Maricaulis maris MCS10: one gene and its partner. The protein of the gene in region 1 interacts with the protein of each later gene in a pairwise test. Links are inferred from orthologs where the notes say so. Each region holds a gene or a part of one and is shown on either strand. Other genes may lie near its edges. The genes, in order: MMAR10_RS06915 and rlmB.

Evidence for each region.
Region 2: the proteins of MMAR10_RS06915 (region 1) and rlmB interact in binary tests that used the Escherichia coli proteins (3 or more experiments, as listed by UniProt). The link is inferred for Maricaulis maris MCS10 from one-to-one orthologs.

Annotation. Positions count from the first base shown.
Region 1 is NC_008347.1:1,456,519-1,463,501, reverse strand. What follows is about bases 4,057-6,983. They hold MMAR10_RS06915 (NAD(P)H-hydrate dehydratase), read right to left. Parts: upstream 6,314-6,983; coding sequence 4,799-6,313; downstream 4,057-4,798. Other genes in these bases: glnA (type I glutamate--ammonia ligase), read left to right, coding at 6,815-6,983; MMAR10_RS06910 (P-II family nitrogen regulator), read left to right, coding at 6,444-6,782; MMAR10_RS06920 (NADP-dependent malic enzyme), read right to left, coding at 4,057-4,728. Also shown: MMAR10_RS06930 (methyltransferase domain-containing protein), read left to right, coding at 12-620; MMAR10_RS06925 (MATE family efflux transporter), read right to left, coding at 617-2,053; more of MMAR10_RS06920, read right to left, coding at 2,452-4,056. UniProt on the Escherichia coli protein: Bifunctional enzyme that catalyzes the epimerization of the S- and R-forms of NAD(P)HX and the dehydration of the S-form of NAD(P)HX at the expense of ADP, which is converted to AMP.
Region 2 is NC_008347.1:1,965,203-1,981,548, forward strand. The notes cover bases 9,463-12,413. They hold rlmB (23S rRNA (guanosine(2251)-2'-O)-methyltransferase RlmB), read left to right. Parts: upstream 9,463-10,513; coding sequence 10,514-11,314; downstream 11,315-12,413. Other genes in these bases: MMAR10_RS09410 (GGDEF domain-containing protein), read right to left, coding at 9,463-9,467; MMAR10_RS17295 (GIY-YIG nuclease family protein), read right to left, coding at 9,782-10,021; MMAR10_RS16205 (GIN domain-containing protein), read right to left, coding at 11,365-12,369. Outside these bases: MMAR10_RS09380 (TonB-dependent receptor domain-containing protein), read right to left, coding at 1-1,620; MMAR10_RS09385 (tetratricopeptide repeat protein), read right to left, coding at 1,902-3,692; MMAR10_RS09390 (tetratricopeptide repeat-containing sulfotransferase family protein), read right to left, coding at 3,689-5,830; MMAR10_RS09395 (2OG-Fe(II) oxygenase), read right to left, coding at 5,827-6,591; tuf (elongation factor Tu), read right to left, coding at 6,826-8,016; more of MMAR10_RS09410, read right to left, coding at 8,430-9,462; MMAR10_RS09430 (DUF819 domain-containing protein), read right to left, coding at 12,529-13,710; MMAR10_RS09435 (glutathione S-transferase family protein), read right to left, coding at 13,771-14,376; MMAR10_RS09440 (RidA family protein), read right to left, coding at 14,410-14,808; MMAR10_RS09445 (M20 metallopeptidase family protein), read right to left, coding at 14,813-16,174; MMAR10_RS09450 (ABC transporter ATP-binding protein), read left to right, coding at 16,342-16,346. UniProt on the Escherichia coli protein: Specifically methylates the ribose of guanosine 2251 in 23S rRNA.

The DNA of each region.
Region 1 (6,983 bases):
ATAGTGCCGCCATGACACATGACGAAAACCGGTCCGCGTTTGATTGGGAAGCCCGCTTCATCGACGGCAATACGCCTTGGGAGCGCGGCGCATTGCACCCGGCGTTCGAAGCTTGGCAACATCAATCCGCATTCGCTGCCGGCGACCGCGCTCTCATTCCAGGCTGTGGCCGTTCTCCGGAACTCCTCGCCCTGGCACAGGCTGGCTTGGCGGTGACCGGCGCCGACCTTTCCGGGACGGCGATGGCATGGCAGAGAAAACTGTTCGCCGATGCCGGGCAACAGGTTGAGCTGATCACTGGCGACGTCTTCGATTGGCAACCGCAGCAAGCACTCGACCTGGTCTACGAACAGACCTTCCTGTGCGCGATCCACCCCCGCCTGCGAACGCGCTATGAGGAAGCCCTGGCCCGATGGTTGAAACCCGGCGGGCGGCTCTATGCGCTCTTCATGCAAAAGCCCGAGCGTGGCGGACCGCCCTTTGACTGCGCGCTCGACGCCATGCGCGCCCTCTTTCCCGCCGAACGCTGGACCTGGCCGGCTGAAGCGGACATCCAGCCCTGGCCTCATCCTCAGCTCAATGGCAAGGCCGAACTCGGCGCGGTCCTCATCCGCCGCTAGGGCGTATCCTGGGCCGCAACCGGATCGGCCTGCGGGTCAGCGCGACGTTTGCGCTGACGCCCATGCTTGGCGGTCATCGGCGCGCGGAGCAGCACGAAAAGCGCCGTCGCGGCTCCGGCAAGAACATTGGCGAAGGCGACACCCCAGATCACGCCGACCGGTGCGTCGAGATAGTAGGCACCAATAATGACCGCCGGGATCATCAGACCCAGCGCTCGACTGGCCGTGATCACCATGCCATGGGCCGGCCGGCCCAAACCGTTGAAGCCGGCAGAAGCGGCTATCGTGATGCCATAGCCGGCTATGGTCACCGGCACGATGCGCCAGTAGGCGATCGCCGCCGACTGACCGGCTTCACTGGGCAGGAACAGGTCAGCCAACCAGGGCGCCGTGATCCAAAGGATGGCGGCGATCGAGACGCTCCAGCCGATGCAGAAGAGGAAACTGGACCGGAAGGCCTCGCGGACCCGGTCCAGTCGATCTGCGCCGCCATTCTGGCCCGTAACCGCGCCGATACAGGCCGACAGCGCAAACAGGGGCACAATCGCAAATGCCTCGATCCGGCCCGCCACGCCAAGCCCGCCGACCGCCGCATCACCGAAACGCGCCATGGCCAGCCCGGACATGGCAACCGTCATCGCCAGGGGATTGAAAATATTCGACAGACAGGCCGGCAGACCGACCCGGGCCACATCCACCCAGTGATGCCAGACTTCACCGAGGTCTTCGGGTTTGAAGTCGATCAGCTTTTCCTTGAATACCAGATACCAGGCCACCATCAGGAAAGTCATGGCATTCGCCGCCACAGTCGCCAGCGCCGCGCCGGACACCCCCCAGCCAAGTCCGGGGAAGAGGCCAAAGACGTCATCCAGGATGAAAATCGGATCCAGCACCAGATTGACGACAGCAGCAGCGATCATCATCAGGCTTGGGACGATTGCATGACCCAGGGCCCGCAGGATATTGCCGGCAACCATCGGGCCGACGATCAGGACGATCCCGGCGAACCAGACCGTCATGTAGTCGACGACATGGGGCATCATGGTTTCGCTGGCACCGAGCCCGGCGAAAATCGGCTCGACAAAGATAACGCCGAGTAGCGAAACAGAGCCTACGGAGATCAGCGCCAGGGACATTGCGTCGGTGGAAATGCGGGCAAGGGTCGAACTGCCATCCTTGCGACCAGCCGCCCGTGACACGGCCGAAACCGCGCCGGCCCCCAGCCCGATCGACACGCTCATTACCAGCATGGTGACCGGAAAGCTCATCTGGACTGCGGCCTGCTCGGCCGTACCCAGCGTGCCGACCCAATAGGTATCGACAATGCCGACCAGCATCATGGCGAGGATGCCGAAACTCATCGGCATGATCATGCGCAGGATATGTCCGAATACCGGACCTTCCGTCATGTCATGGGCTGCACGTCCGGCCATATTGTCCCCTCTTCACTCACGCCGGAGCATAGATAGGAAGTGTCGGGCCTGTCTGCACTGCCTCGCTGTCAAATCGCTGTGAAGGGCCGGGCTTCGATTATCGCGTCCGCGTGACCGTCCAGACGATTTCGGCCTGAACACCGTCCATCGGCGGCATCGCACAGCTCGGCTCAGCGAGTTCCGCGCCGATCTGCGGCACCGAGAAGCCGGAACAGCGTGTGTCTCCGCTGGCACTGCCCCGCAAGCGAAGAAAGTCATTACGCCCGGCAAAGCTGGCAAGGTGGGGAATTCTTCTCAGACTTAGCGAGCTCCTGGCTGTCCCTCCGGATTCGCTTCGTGCAACAGCCTATCCCGCCAAACACTAAATTCGCACTCACAGTGAGATGGATGTCGCGTCTTCAGCCCGGGACCTTGTTCAGGTCGAAGGCCGCGATACCCGCCAAATTGACGATGTCGGTCACATTGGCTCCCAGTCGCGCGATCTGGACCGGCTTTTCCAGACCCACCAGCATCGGGCCGATCACCGTCGCTCCGCCGGCTGCCTTGAGTAGCCGGACCGCGATCGAGGCCGAATGAATGGCCGGCATGATCAGCACATTGGCCGGCTGGGTGAGACGTGAAAACGGGTAGAGTTTGTGGTGATCCGGGTCCAGAGCGACGTCGGCCGCAAGCTCGCCTTCATACTCGAAATCCGCACCCTGGGCGTCGAGGATCTCGACGGCTTGCTGGATCTTGGCGGTGCGCTCACCCGGTGGATTGCCGAAACTGGAATAGGACAGGAATGCGAGATGCGGGGTTATCCCGAAACGGCGTGCCGCATTCGCGGTGACCTCCGCAATTTCCGCGAGAGCCTGCGCATCCGGAAACTCCGTCACCGACGTATCCCCGATCACCAGGCTGCGACCACGGGTGATGGCGATCGTCACGCCAACCGGTCGGCTCCCCTCGATCGGGTCCAGAACCAGCTCGACATCCTTCATCACGACATTGGAATGGCGGGTCACACCGGTGACCATCCCGTCGGCATGACCCATTTTCAACATGCAGGCCGAAAACACGTTTCGGTCGTTATTGACCCGGCGCTGCACGTCCCGACGCAAATAGCCTTTGCGCTGCAAGCGCTCATAGAGATAGTCGGCGTATTCCGAATTGTGCTCCGACAGACGTGCATTGCACACTTCCAGCGAACCGGCCGGAATGCCCAATTCCTTCATGTTCGCGGCAACCACGTCTTCGCGTGCCACAAGGATGGCCTTGCCCAACCCCTGGACCTGGAAGGCATGGGCTGCCCGAATGACCGCCTGTTCCTCGCCCTCCGCGAAGACAATTGTCTTCTGGGCAGCGCGGATCGATGCCGTGATGCGCTGCTGGACAGCCGCGGTCGGGTCGAGCCGACGGGCCAGGACCTGCTTGTAGGCTTCGCTGTCCTCGAGGGGGCGCCGGGCGACACCGCTCTCGATTGCTGCCTGGGCGACAAAGGGCGGCACCCAGGAAATCAGGCGCGGATCGAAGGGCGTCGGAATGATGTAGTCCGGCCCGTACTGCAGCCGGTCGACCTTGTAGGCTTGCGCCACCTCGTCGGGAACATCTTCGCGGGCCAGCGCCGCCAGTGCCTGCGCCGCTGCAATTTTCATCTCTTCATTGATCGTACGCGCCCGCACATCCAGGGCGCCCCGAAAAATATAGGGGAAACCGAGGACGTTGTTGACCTGATTGGGATAGTCGGATCGACCGGTCGCCATGATCACATCATTGCGGACTTCCTTGACCTCTTCCGGCGTGATCTCCGGTGTCGGGTTGGCCATCGCGAAAATGATCGGGTTAGGCGCCAGAGACGCGACAATGTCCTTGGTGAAGACACCCGCAGCGGACAGGCCGAGCAGGACGTCAGCACCCTCGGCAGCGTCCGCCAGCGTCCGCTTGTCGGTCTTGATGGCATGCCTGTTCAGACGCTCATGGCCACCTGGCCGGCCCTCATAAACAACACCATCAATGTCGACCACGATCGTGTTTGCCGACTTCACGCCCATCGACTCGATCAGTTCGAGCACGGTCAGACCGGCAGCGCCGGCACCACAAAGCACGACCTTGAGATCTTCCATGCGCCGGCCGGTCAGGTCGCAGGCATTGATCAGCCCGGCCGCCGCAATGATGGCGGTGCCGTGCTGGTCGTCATGAAAGACCGGGATGTCGAGTTCCTCGCGCAGGCGCGTCTCGATTTCGAAGCATTCCGGCGATTTGATATCTTCCAGATTGATGCCGCCGAATGTGTCGCCGAATCCGCGCACGCAGGCGATGAATTTTTCCGGATCGGTGTAGTCGACCTCGATGTCGACAGCGTCGATATCCGCAAAGCGTTTGAACAGGACAGCCTTGCCTTCCATGACCGGTTTCGATGCCGCGGGACCGAGATTCCCCAACCCGAGAATGGCCGTCCCGTTAGACACGACGGCGACCATATTGCCCTTGGAGGTATAGTCGTAGACCGTGTCCGGATCGGCTGCGATGGCCCGAACCGGCGCGGCCACGCCCGGGCTGTAGGCCAGCGCCAGATCACGTTGGGTCGCCATTGGCTTGGTCGAGGCCACAGACAGCTTGCCAGGCGTCGGCTTCATATGAAAGGCGAGTGCATCCGCATCGAGTTGTGTGTCTGCGCGATAGGTCGATTCAGCCATGATTCATCCCGGGAAGTGTGCGGTTCCGACCATGTACCGCTCCGCGTCAGGTGCCAAGTCCCGCTAACGCCTAGCTTCCATGCGACAGGAGATGGCTCAGCGCTGCCGTTTGGCGCCTTCGTCGTTGCAGGGCTTGCAGCGCGCCTGGCAAGGCGTCGGGAAGGTCCTCGGCGGTCATTCCTGCCCCCTGGCGCAAGGCGGCATCTCCGTGCAGCCAGGTCGCGCCGGCCGCCGCGTCATGCGGCGACATGCCCGCCGCCAGTCCTGCCGCAATGATGCCGGCCAGGACATCCCCGCTCCCCGCCGTGGCCAGCCAGCGGCAGGCATGTCGGTTTATCCATGGTGTCAGCCCCGGCGTTGCGATGATGGTCGCCGGACCTTTGAGCAACACCGTGCAGCCACACCGGTCCGCCGCAGACTGGGCTTGCTCGAGCTTGTTCCAGTTCGGTCTGCCCTCCCCGAACAACCTGGAAAACTCGCCATGATGCGGTGTCAGGACGCACCGATCATGCAATTGGTCGACAAGACTATCCGCATCGTCGGCAAAACTGGTCAAAGCATCCGCATCGAGGACCAGAGGGACATTGGCCTCCAGGGCACCCAGCACGGCTTTGCGCGTGGCCGGACCAACACCCAGGGCCGGCCCCAGGACGGCAGCCTCGGCACGCAAGCCGGTCAGTACTTCACCAATCTGATCGTCACTACCCCACCTGGCCAGCATGATGGCGGTCAGATGCGCCGCATTGACCAGGCTGGCCGAGGGCGGCGTACAAAGTGTCACCACGCCGGCGCCGGCGCGTAGCGCGCCGGCCGCTGCCAGACGCCCGGCGCCTGAGGACTGGCTGCCCCCACTGAACACCGCCACGCGGCCGCGAGCATGTTTGTGCAAGCTGAGATATCCGGAGGGCTCGACCGGTTTCCAGTCGGGATTGTCGACCTCTCGCGCCACTGGCGTTACCCGGGCTTCCCAACCGTCCGGGATACCAATATCGACACAGACAGTTTCACCACACATTTCCGCAAAAGGCTCAACCAGGTGCGCCAGCTTTCTGCAATGAAAGGTGATTGTCAGATCGGCCGTCAGGTGGGGCGCTGCCAAGGGGCGCGCATCCCCGTTTATCCCGCTGGGCAAGTCGACTGAGACCACCGGCAGGCCACTATCACGAATTCGGACCAGCCAATCTGCCGCGCTTCCCTCGACAGGTCTCGACAAACCTGCGCCGAACAGGGCGTCGATCACGAGCGCTGCATCCCCCAAAAATCCCGAGGCTGGGGACTCAACCAGGCCGCCCCATCCCTCCAACGCTCTGGCTGCGTCTGTCGAAAGACCTTCCCGCGCTGCCAGCAACATCACGCGTACAGGCCAGCCCGCTTCGCGCAGGACCCGCGCGGCGACCAGCCCATCGCCACCATTATTGCCCGGCCCGGCCAGCACCAAGACAGGGACAGGCGCCCAGCGGGCCCGAATCGCATTCGCAACCGCGCGCCCCGCTCGATCCATAAGGGTTTGAACCTCAACGCCATTCTCAATAGCGAAGTGATCACAAACTGCGCTGTCAGCGGTTGCAAGGATAGCGGTGGTCATATGCGCCCCATTGTGTAGCAATCCTGCCCGATTGTGGGGCATATCTTGACCGGCCTGTCGAGGAGTCCGGTTTCTGTCTTGTCACCGGCCACACCGCGCCTAGCGTCCCGTCGAGATCATGGAGTCCGTGATGAAGAAAATCGAAGCGATCATAAAACCCTTCAAGCTTGATGACGTGAAGGAGGCCCTGCAGGAGATCGGTGTGCAAGGCCTGACTGTTATCGAAGCCAAGGGTTTCGGTCGACAAAAAGGGCATACCGAACTCTATCGCGGCGCTGAATACGTCGTCGATTTCTTGCCCAAGATCAAAATCGAGCTGGTCCTGCCTGCTGACCGTGTCGAAGCGGCCGTGGAAGCCATCCAGACCGCAGCCCAGACCGGGCGTATCGGGGACGGCAAGATTTTCGTCAGCCCGATCGAAAGCGTTATCCGCATCCGGACCGGCGAGACCGGTCGCGATGCCCTTTAGTCCAATCTGATCAAATATCTGGAGCCTGGCCCATGTCAGACGCAATTCTCAAAAAGCTCAAAGACGAAGACATCAAGTATGTCGACCTGCGCTTTACCGACCCGCGCGGCAAGCTGCAGCACGTCACGTTCGACCGCTCGGAAGTCAACGAAGACTTCTTCGAGGACGGCGTCATGTTCGACGGCTCCTCAATCGCCGGCT
Region 2 (16,346 bases), 520 kb from region 1 along the record:
GAAGCCACGAACGTCCGGGCCAAGCACGGAGTCAGGGATCGATTCAGCGGAAGCTTCACGATACTCGACACCCATCACCAGAGCCGGAGCATATTCTGCCGTCGGCAGCTGGAAAGCAGGCAGTTCGCCGCTCACCGTAGCAACCGTCTGGAACATCTCGACATTGTCGATCTGAGCACCGGTACGAGAGATCGACTCCGCGCCGGCTGCAGACATGGAGTTCGGGCCGTTGAAGATATCAACGTAAGGCGCCGAGCAACCGCTGGCGATCGCCGTCGGGCCACCGTCGCAGAGCACACCGGCCTGCAGGGCGGAAACGGAGATGTTACCAGTCTGGATCTGCGAGATCGACGAACGCGAGAAGTTCGCGAACACGTCGTACGACCAGTTTTCGTTGATGTCACCACGGGCACCGAAGACGAGCTGGAAAGAGCTCGTGTCGCGGAGCGAGTTACGCGTGCCGATTTCCTGGTAACGACGGGAGGTACGGATCGTGGCCGTGCCGTCGCCATTGTTGGAAGCCGGATCGTTGGTGAACAGAGCCAGAAGGTCAGCCGGGAGCGTCGGGTTGTCCAGGTTGACGTTCAGGGTCACACCGGCCGGCGTCGGAGCCAGCTGGGAGTCGACCACGTTGTTCGCGTAGATGCCGCGACCGTACAGCTCGAGGTGCTCGTTGACATCATACGTGGCGAAAGCCGCGATGTTGTAACGCTCTTGCGGGAGCTGCAGGTAGTTCGACGGCGCGTAGTTATACGTGTCGTTCGGCGAACCAAAGCGCATCGGGTTGATGCTGCTGCCGGTGTTGAAGAAACCGGAGCAGATGTTGCTTGCACAGCTAGGATCGGCGGCGACGAGACCAGCGCCATAGGCACCGAAGTTCGACGACGTCGCACCGCGGAAGCGGGTGCCCGGGATGTTCGAGGAACCACCGGAGATGAAGCCGTTGGCGGCATTGCCGGGGCCCGGATCCCAGTTGCTCAGGGACGAGAAGTCACGGTCGCCCTGGAAGACGGCCTGACGGTCGGTGTAACCCATCGAGATGACAGCGTTACCGCGACCATCGTCGAAATTGCCGCCCATCGTGATGGACAGGGTCGTGATCTCGCCGTCGAGGTCACCCAGGGTGGTCTCGTGCGACGCGTTGATCTCGACGCCTTCGAAGTCGTCCTTCATCATGAAGTTGACGACGCCGGCAACAGCGTCCGAACCGTAAACGGCCGATGCACCACCGGTGACGATGTCGATAGACTCGACAAGCGCGGACGGGATGCTGTTGAGGTCGACGACCTGAGCCGGACCAGAGCCGACGAAGCGCATGCCGTCAACGAGGACGAGCGTACGAGTCGTGCCGAGGCCACGAAGGCTGACCGTTGCCGTACCGTTACCCGGGTTGTTCGAGGTCGAGTCGAACGCCGGAACAACTTGCGGCAGCGTGTTGATGAAGTCTTCGGTGTTGACCGTGTTCACAACCGCGAGCTGCTCAGCAGACACGTTCGTGATCGGGCTCGGCGCCACCGTATCGGTGCGCTGGATGCGCGAACCGGTTACGACGACGACGTCATCGTCTTGCGCCACAGCAGGAGCCGCAAAGGCCATACCGCTGATAAGCGTGCTTGCCATCAGGCAAGTCTTCAAGGACTTGGATCTCACTCTTAATCCCTCCGAGTAAGGTATACGGAACGGAACGGCCCCCCCGCCTCAATGAGCTGGCGAGCCCCCCCTCAGATCGGATCGCCCGAAAGCTTTCCATATTTGCAAGGTACGTCTGCGATTTCGGGGGGGTCAATGACATCTCACCGTCACAAACGGTGTTTGCGATACACTGTTGCAGGTTTGCCGCAGACGAATACCGCTATCCGGTGGCAGAGCCGAACCAGCCGTGCGTGAATTGAACGGCAGGGTCAGACCGGGAGCAGATCGAACGGTGCGGTCACCCGAACCTCGTCACTCTCAAATGGCTCGACGCCGTGCCAAAAATAAGACGGGAAGACAATGGCGCAGCCAGGTTCTGGCTGAATATATCGTTCGACTGGGAGGTCCAGCCCAGGAAGGCCCGGAGCCCCGATGCGCAGCCAGCCGGCCCGCTCGCCGGCCATCACGGATGCCGGAACACTGACATAGTAACTGGCACTGACCCACCCCGCCGGATGGACATGGTCGACATGACCGCCCCCGGACCTCAGGCGAACCGACCAGGCCCCGGCCAATCTGGAACGGCCGGTATTTCGCGCCAGGAAAGGGTGAGACGGATCCACAGGCAGTTCTGCCAGATATCGGGCCGCCAGACCCTCCAGCGCCGTCGCGAGGGCCCGAATCACCGGGTCATCATTGTTCCACAACCGCCCCGCGGACTGGGTCCCGCCAAACAGGGTCTGCTCGAGAGGCGCTGCGCCATCGGCATGCAGTCGCTCGATCCGGTCGGACAGCGCCGCGTTGAAGGCAGCCAGAGACTCATATCCGGGCGGCGTCTCAATCCACATCTTGCGAGCGAACCGGTCATAATCGCAAAGGGCGGCGTAGCGAGGATTGCCCGTCTGACGCCAGGCCACCGACTGCAGGGCCAGGTGTTTTTGCAGGTGAGCGGCCGGCGGATCGCCAACCAGTACATCGGTCGCGCCTTCCCAATCCGCGTTTACAAGAAGGGCTTCAGCAAGGACATGGCGGGCGCCCCAGTCCTCACCTCCGCTGGCATCAAACGCCAACCGGGCATCCTCCAGCGCACCTCGCAAATCGCCACAACGAAGCCCCAACTCGCTGCGGACCATGGCCGCCTTCACCGCGCTGGCGTCACGGGCCAGTGCCGCATCCGCCGCCGCCCGTGCCGCTTCCGGCCGCCCTGAGCGCATCTGCAGCCGGGCCAGGACTTCATAGAGGCGCGGATCGCCGCTCACCGCGATTCGTCCCTGCAAGGTGGTCAGAGCCTTGTCGCCCTGCCCTGCCTCCGCCAAAAGGCCGGCCAGGTCAGCGTGATATCCCGGGTCATCAGGGGCCAGCGCCAGGGCCTGCCGATAGGCCTGCTCGGCCCCGGTGATATCGAGACTGGTGCGAAGGCTGTGTGCCAGCTGGGCATGGGCCTCGGCCAGACCTGGTGCCATGCCACAAGCGTCACGCAAATCCGCACAGGACGCCTCGATCTCCCCCGTTTCACGCCGCAATGCGCCGCGATTGATGCGCGGCTGCACCGCTTGCGGATCAGCCGCGATCGCGCCGTCATAGGCACGCCTCGCTGCATCCGGATTCCCGGCGCGCCGCTCGACATTGCCAAGTGCGTTGAGCAGCAACGCGTGATTGGGAGCCTGATCGAGAACCGCATTGATCGCCGTCCGCGCGGCCTCGAAATCCTCACCTTGAGACAGGGTAATCGCCAGATTCATGCGGGCATCGGCAAACCCTGGTGCCAATCGCAAAGCCTCACGATACGCCGCCACCGCAGCGTCCAGCCGACCGGCTCGCTGATGATGGTTGCCGAGATTATTGTGGACCGCATGCGGCTGGGGGTGACAAAGACCTGCCGCCAGGAAATCGCTGACCGCGCCGCTGTCATCTCCGGTCCGGCTTCGGGCCATGGCCCGAAGCATCAGGGCATCGGGCTGGTCAGGCTGCGTATTGAGGACCCCGTCGAGGAGCGTGAGCGCCTCGCCAAAACGTCCGGCCTGCAGCAGGCCCGCGGCGCGCTGCAGCGTCTCCATCATGAGCGGGACTTTCCGCCACCACCAAACAGGCGTTGCCAGAATCCACCGCTGGCGACAGGCACCCGGGCGGTTTCAGGCGCTGCTGTCTTCACGTCAGGAGCCGCGCCATCCCCGGCATTATCGGTGCCCAGCCACTCACCGGTCTTGGCATCGACACCACAAGCGCCGATAGCCTCATCAAAATCGCCAAGCCACTCCAGATAGGGTGTTGTGGAGTCCAGATGGTCCGCGGACGGGGGACGGCGGACCTGCATGGCGCTGAAAGTCATGATCTGGCGTTCCAGCTTGTAGAACTCCAGGCAGTTGTCATCCCAAGAAAGCCCCATGCGATCGAACAGGGACCGCAAGGTCGCCTCGAACTCGACAACCAGTGTCTCGTACTGAACCGGCGTCACCGTTTGCGGATAGGTCCGCTGCCAGTAATCGCACAGGCGCGCCTGCTCGGCATAATAGTGTCGGATGTCGTCGAGTGAATGGGCGAAGGGCCACTGCCGGGTAAAGTTGCGCCGGAAAATGGAAAAGGCCGTTTCCAGCGGTCGGCGACGGATATGGATGACCGGCGATTGCGGGAAGAGTTGGCGGATAAGACCAACCGCCTGGAAATTGCTGGGCTGCTTGTCGGTCACCCATTTGGCACCATCGAGCCCGTATTCACGCAGCTGGCGGAAATAGATTTCCCGCCACTCGGCCAGCACTCCCTCGGGTATCGGCCCACCGCGCCAGCCATTGGCGGCGGCCCAGCGCTCGAACTGCTCGAAAATATAGGGCAGCGCCGGAAGCTCGCCGGAGGGCTCGATATCGGCATGGGCTGACACCGCGGCCTCCAACAGCGTCGTGCCCGAGCGCGGCATGCCGACAATGAAGATGGGGACCGGCCCGGACACGGGAATGCCGGCCGGTTCGCGCCCGTCGAACTGGCCCATCAGACGGTCGACCCGCTGGTGCTGGGCGTCCCGGTCATAGCCCGACTCCAGCTTGCCATTATGCTGCAGCCACTTCACCTTATTGGCCCGTTCCCAGGTCGCGAAGGCGTCAGCGCGACGCTTGCGGCGATGATAGGTATCACCCAGCGCGAATAATGAGACCGACTGCCGATCTGCCGGCAGATCGGTGGCGTCGCGCGCGGTTTCAAGCACAGCCAGCTCGCTATCCTCGATCCGGCCGCCGGTCGTCTCGGCGAGGAAAGCGCAGGCGTCGAGATGATCGGGATGGGCCGCGAGGATTCGACGGCAATAGGTCTCCACTTCCTCGACACGACCGGCGAAATTGCCAATCCGGGCCAGCCCGAACAGGGCGTCTGCCGAATTCGGGTCGATTTCCAGTGCCGCTTCAAAGGTCTGTCGCGCGGTCTCGGTGTCACGAGCGCCAAGATACAAACGCCCCAGCGCCGCCAGGGAGCCCGGGTCGCGCCCGCGCTCCGCCACAACCGGCCGGAAAATCTCGATCGCACGACGATAATAACCCAGTTGGGACAGCGCCTGGGCCAGGGCGCCGCGCGCGTCATTGTCGTTCGGGACAACATCCAGCCACGCCTGGGCAACCTCGCGAAGGAGACTCCAATCGGCGCGATTTCGCGCGATAGCAGCCTTGATCGCATAGCCCTCAGGCGGCATCCCTCCCCCCAGCGCCGCTTGCGCGATATCCAGTGCGGCCTCGGCGTCGTCAGCGCGACCAAGTTGCATTTCCAGCCCGGCCAGACGGATCGCCACGCTGGCACGGGCGGGGTGTTTGCCCTCGGCCTTCAGCGCCTTGCTGAAACAGGACGCCGCCAAGGGCAGATTGCCGCCAATTCCGGCGAGGTCGCCCAGGCGGCCCCAGATATCAAAACGACCTGTGTCGCACTCACTGGCGCGACGCGCAGCATCCAGTGCCGCCGCCGCATTGCCTTCGGCTTCCAGCTGGATCGACCGGTAGAGGTGGACCGATGCATTGTCGGCATCCGCGGCCTCCGCCCGGTCGAGCCAGGCCCGACCGCCCGCTACATTGCCGCATTCGATGTCACATATCCCCAAAAGACCCATCGCTTCAGCGTCATCCGGGCGCGTCTCCAGAACCGTATGGCAGAGCGCTCGGGCTTGATCGAATGCATCCTGAAGGCGCAGGTCTCGCGCCTGGGCCAGGCGTGGGTCCAGGGTCATCCCGCAGCTCCTGCAGGCGCATCATTGCGGAACCAGCCTGTGATCTGGTAGCGCCCTTCGCCGGCAAAGGGCGACACGGGACTGACCGCATGCATGCGGCGGCCATCGAAGATCGACAACATGTTGAAGCGTGGCAGGAAGGCCCGCGACACGTCCAGCCCGTCTTCGACCAGCATCAGCAAGCCCCCCCAGTCGGTCTGCCAGTTGCGGGTGAAACCGAGCGTGTAGGCGGCGACGCGTTCCTGGTCGTGACCTTCATCAACATGGCGGGTCAGGAAATGCCCCCGGGCATAGCGGGTCGCCTGGGCGTCTGCCTTGGTAACCACAGGTGCACCAGTGACGGTCCGGCCGAACTGCAGGAATTCGGGAGAGTTCAAGAACTCGGTGATGCGGTGGACAGGATGCCCCGGATCCCAATGCGAAGTGTAGGCCTGGATCATCGGATAGGCGTCGTAGAGATAGCCGTAATTCTTCTGGGCCCGCTGCATCACAGCCCCGATCTGGGCCGAGATCGCGTCACGGCCCATGCGCTGCACATCCTGCTGGGTCAGCTGGACGACAATCTCGCCGTCACCGCCGGGAGTCGGCTCGGGAAAGACGATGCGCCAGTTAAGCGTATCACGCAGGATGGCGCTGATCTGGTCGGCCAGTTCGGGTTCGAATACGTCCGGTATCTGGACCAGCTTCTCTTGCGCGTAGAGACTCGCCCAATGGGCCGCGTCCAGGGCCGGATTGAGACGGAGGTTGAGCGATTCGGACATGGGCGGGCACCAGCGGCAACAAACAGACCGAAAACACCTATCCAGACCACCCCACCCTGTCCAGATGAGCGGTCAGCGCCGCGCCCGGGGATGTCGCAAAGAAAACGGCGCGCCCCGGATGGAGCGCGCCGCATTCACGTGTCGATGTCGCGTGCGACTACTCGATGATTTTCGAGACGACGCCGGCGCCGCCCGTTCTGGTTGACGGTTGGGCCGGCCGGTTTGTCTCAAAGACTATTCAATAATCTTCGAGACGACGCCGGCGCCGACGGTGCGGCCACCTTCACGGATTGCGAAGCGGAGCTTCTCTTCCATGGCGATCGGCACGATCAGCTCGACATTCATTTCGATATTGTCGCCCGGCATCACCATTTCCGTACCTTCGTTCAGCGTCACAACACCGGTAACGTCGGTGGTGCGGAAGTAGAACTGCGGGCGGTAATTGGTGAAGAACGGAGTATGACGGCCGCCTTCTTCCTTGGTCAGGATGTAGGCTTCAGCCACGAACTTGTGGTGCGGCGTGATGGAGCCCGGCTTGGCCAGAACCTGGCCACGCTCGACACCTTCACGGTCCACGCCGCGAAGCAGCACGCCGACATTGTCGCCAGCCTGGCCCTGATCGAGCAGCTTGCGGAACATCTCGACGCCGGTGCAGGTCGTCTTCGTGGTGTCACGGACACCGACGATTTCGATTTCTTCACCAACCTTGACGACACCGCGCTCGATACGGCCGGTCACAACCGTGCCGCGGCCCGAGATCGAGAACACGTCCTCGATCGGCATCAGGAAAGGCTGGTCGATCGGACGCTCAGGCGTCGGGATGTACTCATCCACAGCCGCCATCAGCTCAAGGATCTTGTCCTTGCCGATATGATCGTCACGACCCTCAACAGCCGCCAGAGCCGAACCCGCAACGATCGGCAGATCGTCGCCCGGGAACTCGTAGGAGGACAGAAGTTCGCGAACTTCCATCTCGACCAGCTCGAGCAGCTCTTCATCGTCAACCTGGTCAACCTTGTTCAGGAAAACCACCAGTGCCGGAACGCCAACCTGGCGGGCCAGCAGGATGTGCTCGCGCGTCTGCGGCATCGGGCCGTCAGCGGCGTTCACAACCAGGATCGCGCCGTCCATCTGCGCCGCACCCGTGATCATGTTCTTCACATAGTCAGCGTGGCCCGGGCAATCAACGTGGGCGTAGTGACGGTTGGCCGTCTCATACTCAACGTGAGCCGTCGAAATCGTGATGCCGCGTGCCTTCTCTTCAGGCGCACTGTCAATCTCGTCATAACCCTTCGCGGTACCGCCGGACGCTTCCGCCAGTACCATCGTGATCGCAGCCGTCAGCGTCGTCTTGCCGTGGTCAACGTGACCAATCGTGCCGATGTTCGCGTGCGGCTTGGTGCGCTCAAACTTTTCCTTCGCCATGATCTTACCTCTTGAACGCCGATCTTGATCGAGAAGATGGGCTATAGACTTGGATGTATTGATTTCATTGGATACGGCGAGGCCATACCCGTCAGACCGGCGCGGGATAGCGTCGCTCGCCGTGGAAGGCAAGTCCGAAGCGCGGATCGGGTGTTTCGGCTGCAGATGGGCAGACCGTCAACACAGGGCGACGAAAACGTCAGGCTCAGGTTTTCAATGAGAAGAAAATGGAGCGGGTAGTCGGGATCGAACCGGCATCCTCAGCTTGGAAGGCTGCTGCACTACCATTGTGCTATACCCGCATGTCCCAAGGGACGGGCGATGTGTTTAGCGAATTCACTTCGGTGCGTCGAGGGGGCGGATACATTGAAGCCTGCAAGTGGGCAATCCGGCAGCGCTGACAGGTGAGCCGATCAGCCGGCGCGGCTGGCCGACACTGTCTTGTCAGACGAGCAGAGCTCGGGTTCGACACGATTCCGCCCACCGCGCTTGGCGCGGTAAAGATACTCGTCGGCGCGCGCGAGGAGGTCTGTCGCGCTCGCATTCACATCGCACTCGGTTACGCCGAAACTGGCTGTCGGCGAGACCGAACCGCGCCCGTCCACTTGTATAGAAATCGCGGCGATCATCTTGCGCATGCGTTCCGCCATCAGCCGCGCCTGCTGCCCCGACACACCAGGCAGGACGACGACGAACTCTTCACCGCCGATACGGCCGAGCATGTCTGACGTCCGTAAGGCCTGCTTTACCACCCGCACGGTTTCGATCAGGACCCGGTCGCCGGCGAGGTGCCCGAATGTGTCATTGACCCGCTTGAAATGATCGAGATCGAAGACAACAACAGCGAACGGTATCCCGGTTTCGCGATGGCGGTCGGTTTCCGCGGCCAGGATCTGGTCAATTGCCGCGCGATTGGCGGCACCGGTCAGGGCATCCGTCGCGGCCCGTTCGCGGAAATGGGCCATTGAAATCTCGGCCGCCTTCCTGGCCGTCTCAAGGCGATGGGCCGCGTTGACCATCTCACGTCGGAAAATCGTCGCCCCGATGAAAATGAAAATGGCGGCCCCACCCAACGCCGTGAGCAAGGTCACATTGCTGCTGGTGACCGAATAACCGGCGGTTTCGGGAGATTGGACGACACACCCCACATAGATCGACAACGCCGCCAGCAAATAGGCAAGACCGGTCCGCCACCCGACGGCCAACGTAAACGTCATGATACCCGGGAGCATCATGATATTGGCAGGCGATATCAAGGCCTTGCCCATGGCCGCCATGCCGACCAGCATGACCAGCAAGAGCGACCCGAGCAATCGCGCACGGATCTTGTAGTCATTGGCTGCATTGACCCAGATCGGCGCCACAAGGCAGATCAGCGACGCGATCGCCCCCGTCACCAACAGGCCGGGCTGGTCTTCCAGGAATTCCAAGCTGACCAAGGTGACCGTCATACCTGCGATTCCGGGCAGCACGCAAAACGCCGACAATGATCGACGCGACGCGATGTCCATGTGCTGATCGGTGCTATCTGCCGGCCAGTACCGTCGCAGCATGACGGATTTCCCTCCCAACTCGAAAGGAAAGCCTAGCGCAAATTTGTTTAAAGCGTCTGAAGGCGAGGCCGATCGACGCGATCCCAATAATCTTCTGGACGATCAAGACAAAGGTCTAGCGGAAGGGACGAACCAACGTCGAACCATACGGGCTTGCCCGCGCGGTCGCGGGCCGGTCCATCGGAGCGTCTGCGAAGCGGACTGCCGTGAGACTACCACAACCGCTTGTTCGCGAACGCCTTACCGGAGCCGGTCTTGAGGTACCGCTCGAACGCGTAGGCAGCACCTTTGCTTTGAAATGCGAGATAGCTCACCAGCTTCCAGGGTCGAAATTTCGCGGTATGTGGCGATCCGCCAGCATTGTGTCGAGCCAGTCGTGCCTTCAAGTCCGACGTGCAACCCGTATAACGTTCGCCCGCCACCGAGCTTTCAATGAGGTAGACGTCGTGCACGGCGATGCCTCGTTCGCATTGCACACAATTACAACGAGCAAATCCAGACGGCAAACCATAAAGGTGTTCGTAGCGATAAACTGCGGTCTGCCACCATAGACTGAGCTTGCACGAGGAGGACGTCCGGAATTCACGGCATGAAAGTTCGGGAAAAGCTCGCGGCGGCGTATTCGCTATCCTTCGCCAAGGCTTCGGAGAGCACCTCTTCGCCCCGGGTGCGCGCTGCGGGTGGCGTGCCACCCGAAGCCCGCAGGGCGAAGGGTGGTGGAGGGGGTTGGATTCGAACCAACGTACGCTCTCGCGGCCAGATTTACAGTCTGGTGCCTTTAACCACTCGACCACCCCTCCACAGGGTGCCTTCAGGCCGCGACTTAACCGGCCTTTCGGAAACCTGCAAGAAACAGTCTCAGCTTGCGGAGAGGCATGTTATGCCTCGGCAAATCAAGCGACCGCCCCAAAACAGGAGCGCGGACTATAGTGACGAAGACTCCCATGCGCAACACCTCCAAACGCCCCGATTACAGCCGCCGCTCCAAGCCTGCTGGCACAGGGGATTCAGGCTGGATCTGGGGCCGCCACGCAGTGCTCGCCGCAGTGGCCAACAAGCGCCGCGAAATCCTCGAACTGAAGGTCACCCGCAATGCCGCTCGGGACCTGCCCGACGGTACCGATCACCAACAGGTCGAACCCAAGGTCATCGACAATGCGCTGCCGGAAGGCGCCGTGCACCAGGGCTTCGCTGCCCGGGCCCGGGCCCTGCCCTCCGAATCCGTCAATGGCGTGATCGACCCGACCCATGGTGCCCTTCTGGTGCTCGACCAGATCACCGATCCACACAATGTCGGCGCCGTGCTGCGCTCGGCGGCGGCGTTCGGGATCCGTGCCGTCATCATGCAGGACCGCAAGGCCCCGCCGCTGTTCGGTACGGTGTGCAAGAGCGCGGTCGGCGCGGCCGAGCGCGTCGCCCATGTGCGGGTGACCAATATCGCCGACACGCTGCTGGAGTTCAGCAAGGCCGGCCGGCATGTGCTGGGACTGGCCGGAGAGGCCGAACTCGACCTCGCAACGGCCCTCGCCGCCCCGGACGGCAAGGGCTGGGGGCCCGGCCTGGTCCTGGTGATGGGGTCGGAGGACAAGGGCTTGCGCCAGCGCGTGGCCGAGTGCTGCGACCAGCTCGTGCGCATCCCGATGACCGATACCGTCGAAAGCCTGAACGTCTCCAACGCAGCGGCCATTGCGCTTTACGAGGCAGCAAAATGGCGCCCCGTCAGAGACGAGACGCCATCCGCTTGATCCGACCCTCCTGCGGGAGGCTGTGGGGCCGGATGCTTTCAGTGTCTTGGCTAGTTGGCGTCGCCGACGCGCAGGACGGTCCGGCCATTGCGGGTCCAGTTGACGCTGCCTTCGATCTCGGAAATCGACACGTCGCCGCCGCCATTCTCGCGCACGACCAGGTCGACGGCCGTGCCACCGAAGGAAATATCACCGGAGCCACCGATATAGGCCTCGAAAGGCTGGGCGCGGCCATCACGAACCGCAATATCGCCAGACCCATTGATGCGGGCCGAGAAGGCGCCATTCATGCTGGCGGCCTCGACATCACCGGAACCGGAAATACCGACCGCGAGCCCGGCCACCTGACCGAATTCGACATCGCCGGACCCATTGATGCTGACGTCGGCATCGCCGTTCACATCGTCGGTCAGCACATCTCCTGAACCATTGATGGAAACACTGACTTCGCGACCGATCGTGCCGGTCTCGATATCGCCGGACCCATTGATACTGATATGCGCGGCTGCGCCGATGGCACCGGTGGTGATGTCGCCGGAACCATTGATCGCCATACGCGCCTCGCCGGCAATATCGCCGACATCAAGACGCCCACAGCTGTTCATTGACAGGTCCGCACTGCCCAGATCACCCGCCGTGCCCACATAGGCACTGTCGTCCAGGCCAAGCGCCAGCGAAGCCGGCGCGGTGATCACAAGGCTGGGATACTCATCAATGCTGTGACGACGGCCGCGATTGAGGCCGATGCTCATCGTGTTGTTGCGGGTGCTGCAATTGGTATTGCGCAGGCGCAGCCCGCCATCGATGCGCACGGTCGAACCGGAATGCGACACGGACGGATCGTCGACAAGACCGCCGGTATTGGTCATCGAAACCGAAATGGCGTCCGACGAACCCGTGCGGATTTCAATCCGGCCCACGAAATTCTCGATCTCCAGACGCTCTGCGTCATAGTTGCCAACGTCATTGGCCTGCAGGCTGGCGCCGGCTGTCATCGAGAACAGGGCGATGCCGGCAATTGCGGCGCTGGTAGCAAGCAAGATCGGTTTGGTCATGGGGCGTCCCTCCTGGTGGCTTCATCCCTTGATGCAGGTCGCGGCCTGATCGGATGCATGATTGACCGGACGATAGGCACCCCGGACATGCCGGGCACTGTCCGGAACATGACAGGTCCGTAAGTTCGGCAAAATGCAGGGCGATTCTCGGCGAACCGATCAGCCCGGCCAAAGCTCGAAAACCAGGGTGGCTATCGGCGTTCCGATCGCATAGCCCAGAACGCCGACCAATACGCCAGGCGTGACAAGATCCTTCCAACCTTTCGCGGCAGCCAGCGCAGGCGCGGTTGTCGCTCCCAAAATTGCGGCATTGGACGCCGTGATTAATTCCGGCAGTGACAAGCGAAGCACGCTGCCGACGCCGAACACAATCACCGCATGAACCGCCAACATGATCCCGATCAGCCCAAACAGGACTGGCGCCTGCTGGAGCAGAGAAATCACGTCCGCGCCCGCCGCAATCATGGCGAAGAACACAAAGCTCAAGGCAATTCCCATCTCATAGCCGCCACGAAGCCCACCAATTGTCTTTGGAAAGGCTGTGGCCGGAATGAGCGCCAGGACGGAAATGATAGCAAATTTCCACTTCCGGCCAGCGTCGTCCCAAATGGCGTCGAGCTGATCCGCCAGGGCCGAACCAATCGCGACGACAATCAACGCATAGGCAGCCGACAAACAAAGCGACGCCGCAGTGATTGGCCGGGCCTCCTCGACCTCGTCATCGCCCTCGCTATGATCGATAGGCTTGAAACGCTTGGCCAACCAAGCCCATCCAGGCATCAAGGCGAGCAGCGCCAGGAAGAAACCGGAATACAGATTGTCGACCGCTGTCATCGCCGAAGCCCAACTTGGGTCTGCGGCACCCAGACCGGTAGATGACATCAACGCACCGTAATTGACGGAGCCGCCGATATAGGTGGCCGTAAAGGCCCCTACCGCCGCAGCTTGCCGTGTGCCCAGCGTCGCCGCTTCGGTACCGGCCGCATAGTCCCCGATATCGATCAGCGAAAACGCGATGATCGCGCCGACTACGGTTCCAACCGCAGCCAGCAGGAAGGCCCCCGCCATTCGCGTTGTCTCGAAAAAGATCTTCTTGAGGTCAGCCTTCATCAGGAAGAGCGGAATCAATACGGGAACGAAATAGGTCCAGACAAAATCATAGGCTGGCGCGGTGGACGGTATCAGGCCGATATTCGACGCAATGATCGCCAGAAAAATCGCCCAGACGGCACCGGTCAGCAGCGCGCCGATACGAGTTTTTTCAATCAGGAAGCCAGCCGCCGCAATGGCGAAAAGGCTCGCCATGACCGCCAAATGATTATCCGCTGAAATCAATGACATGAAACTTCCCCTCAATTATTGCCGCGAACCTACCCGTGCGATGATCGGCGCGCAAACAGGTCACCCCGCAAAGGCGGCCTCACGCGCCATGGCGCGCTTGTAGGCCGGGCGTTCGACCAGCTGGCCGACATAGCCGGCGAACGGCTCGACCCGCTCGAGCAGGTTGAAATTCATCATGAAGTTCAGCGTCGACCCGATCATCAGGTCGGCGGCAGTGAACTTGTCACCGACCAGGAAATCGCGACCGTCCAGCGCATCCGCCAGTGTCGCCTTGACCGAAGCCAGGTCGCCCCAACCAGCCATCTGGCGCGGTGTCTCGCGTGACATGGCCTTGTCGATGAAGGACGGCTCGATCACCGATCCGGTGAAAAACAGCCATCGCAGATAGCTGCCGCGACCGGTTGCATCGATGGCGGGGGCCAGCCCCTTTTCCGGGTAGCGGTCGGCCAGCCAGGCGCAGATGGCCGGGCTTTCGGTAATCAGCTCACCGCCGACATCGAGCGCTGGCACCTTGCGCATCGGATTGACCGCACCATAGGCCTCGGACTGGATGTCATCGCGGATATTGACGATGCGGACTTCGAAGGGTTCGCCGATCTCCTCCAGCATCCACAAAGCGTGAAAGCCGCGCGTTTTCGGGCAGTGATAGAGTGTCAGTTCGGTCATGTCTGTCCTGCTCCCGGTCAGGCTATGCGAATGTCATCCGGCTTCCACACACGCGTCCGCCTCAATCTCGATCAGGAATTGCGGACCGATGAAGCGCGATATCTCGACCATGGTGGTTGCGGGCGGGTGATCGCGGAACACGTCACCATGGGCCCGGCCGAAGGCCTCCCAATGGTCGATATCGGTGACGAACATCCGCGTCCGCACGACATCGCTCATCGAAGCGCCGACTTCGGCCAGGGCCTTGGCGATGATGTCCAGGCAACGGCGCGCCTGGCCTTCCGGATCGCCGACCGCAAAGGGCTGACCGTCGTCGTCAAGCGACACCGTGCCGGTAACCCAGACCAGATCGCCACGCCGGATCGCGCGGCAATATCCGACCTGTTTTTCCCAGCTGGCGCCGGTAAAGCTGCGCTGCGTCCCCGTGCCCATGACCCTATTCAGAGCCACTCGGCGCGAGAATGTCGAGCGCGACCGCGGCCATCGCCTCGGTGGCCTGCGTGATCGAACCTTCCGGGTCGTCCGGCGCAAAGAAGGGCGAGTGGTTGGACGGCGGAACCAGACCACGGGCAGTGTAATCGTCCAGCGTTGCCTGGGTCGTGCCGCCGACCCAGAACATGAAGGTCGGGATATTGTGCTCGGTGCGATGATAGCGCGAGAAATCCTCGCCGCCCATCACAGGCGAGGCCTCGACGACGGCCTCGGCGCCGAATCGGCCGCGCATGGTTTCAACGGCGCGGGCCGCCAGATCCGGATTGTTGAACAGGGCCGGCGTGTAGGTCTCCTCGATCTCGACGCGCGGATATTCCTCCGGTGTCAAACCGTAGGAGGCCGCCTGGTTCGCCGCGATGCGCTGGATCCCGGTGAGGAGCTGCTCACGCACCTCGTCGGTATAGGAACGGACTGTCAGCTGCAGGTGTGCACCGTCGGAGATGATGTTGTGCTTGGTGCCGGCATTGAAGGCACCGACCGTCACAACGGCCGGTTCGAGCGGGGAGACTTCCCGCGAGACCAGGGACTGCAACGACACGACAATCTGCGAGGCCAGATAGATCGGATCCTTCGTGGTGTGCGGATAGGCACCGTGGCCACCACGTCCCTGCACATGGATGTCGACCGAATCGACATTGGCCATGGCAAAGCCCGGCACATAGGTGATGGTGCCGGTCGGGATGGCAGAGAAGGTGTGGAAGGAGACATTGAAGTCGGGCAGCGGAAAGCGTTCGAACAGGCCGTCCTCGATCATTGCCACGGCGCCCTCGCCCAACTCCTCGGCCGGCTGGCCGATCAGCACCAGTGTGCCGGACCACTCATCGGTCCGCTCGACCAGCTGACGTGCGGCACCCACCAGGGCGGTCATGTGGGTATCGTGCGCGCAGGCATGCATGACCGGGTTCTCGACACCGCGAAGATCCGTTCCGGTAACCTGGGAGGCGTAGTCCAGCCCGGTCTGTTCGGGCACGGGCAGACCATCCATGTCGGCGCGCAGCATGAGGGTTGGCCCGTCGCCATTCTCCATCACGGCAACAATGCCGGTCTGGCCGACGCCTTCTGTCACCTCGAAACCCAATGTCCTCAGCTCGCTGGCGAGGCGGGCGGCCGTTTCGACCTCCCGGAAGGACAGTTCCGGATTGGCATGGAAGTGCTGGTAGAGATCTTCCAGGTGGGTTTCATAGTCGGCAGCGATCGCGGTGCGCAGGGCGTCATCACCCGCCACGTCCTGGTATGCCAGCGCAGCAGGCTGAGCAGACAGGGTGAGCGCAAGAGCGGCGGCGGCCGTCATCAATTGGCGTTTCATGATCGAGTTCCCCTCATTGAGTTGACGCCATTCGACCCAGCTCGCGAGCAAAGGTCAATGGATACCCGCTCCGGCGCCAGACGGGGGACGGCGATATCCACAATCCCGTACGCCTGACGGCAGCGCAGCCTTGCCTCTGTCGTGCGCCAGACCGTCTACTGTCCGGCATGAC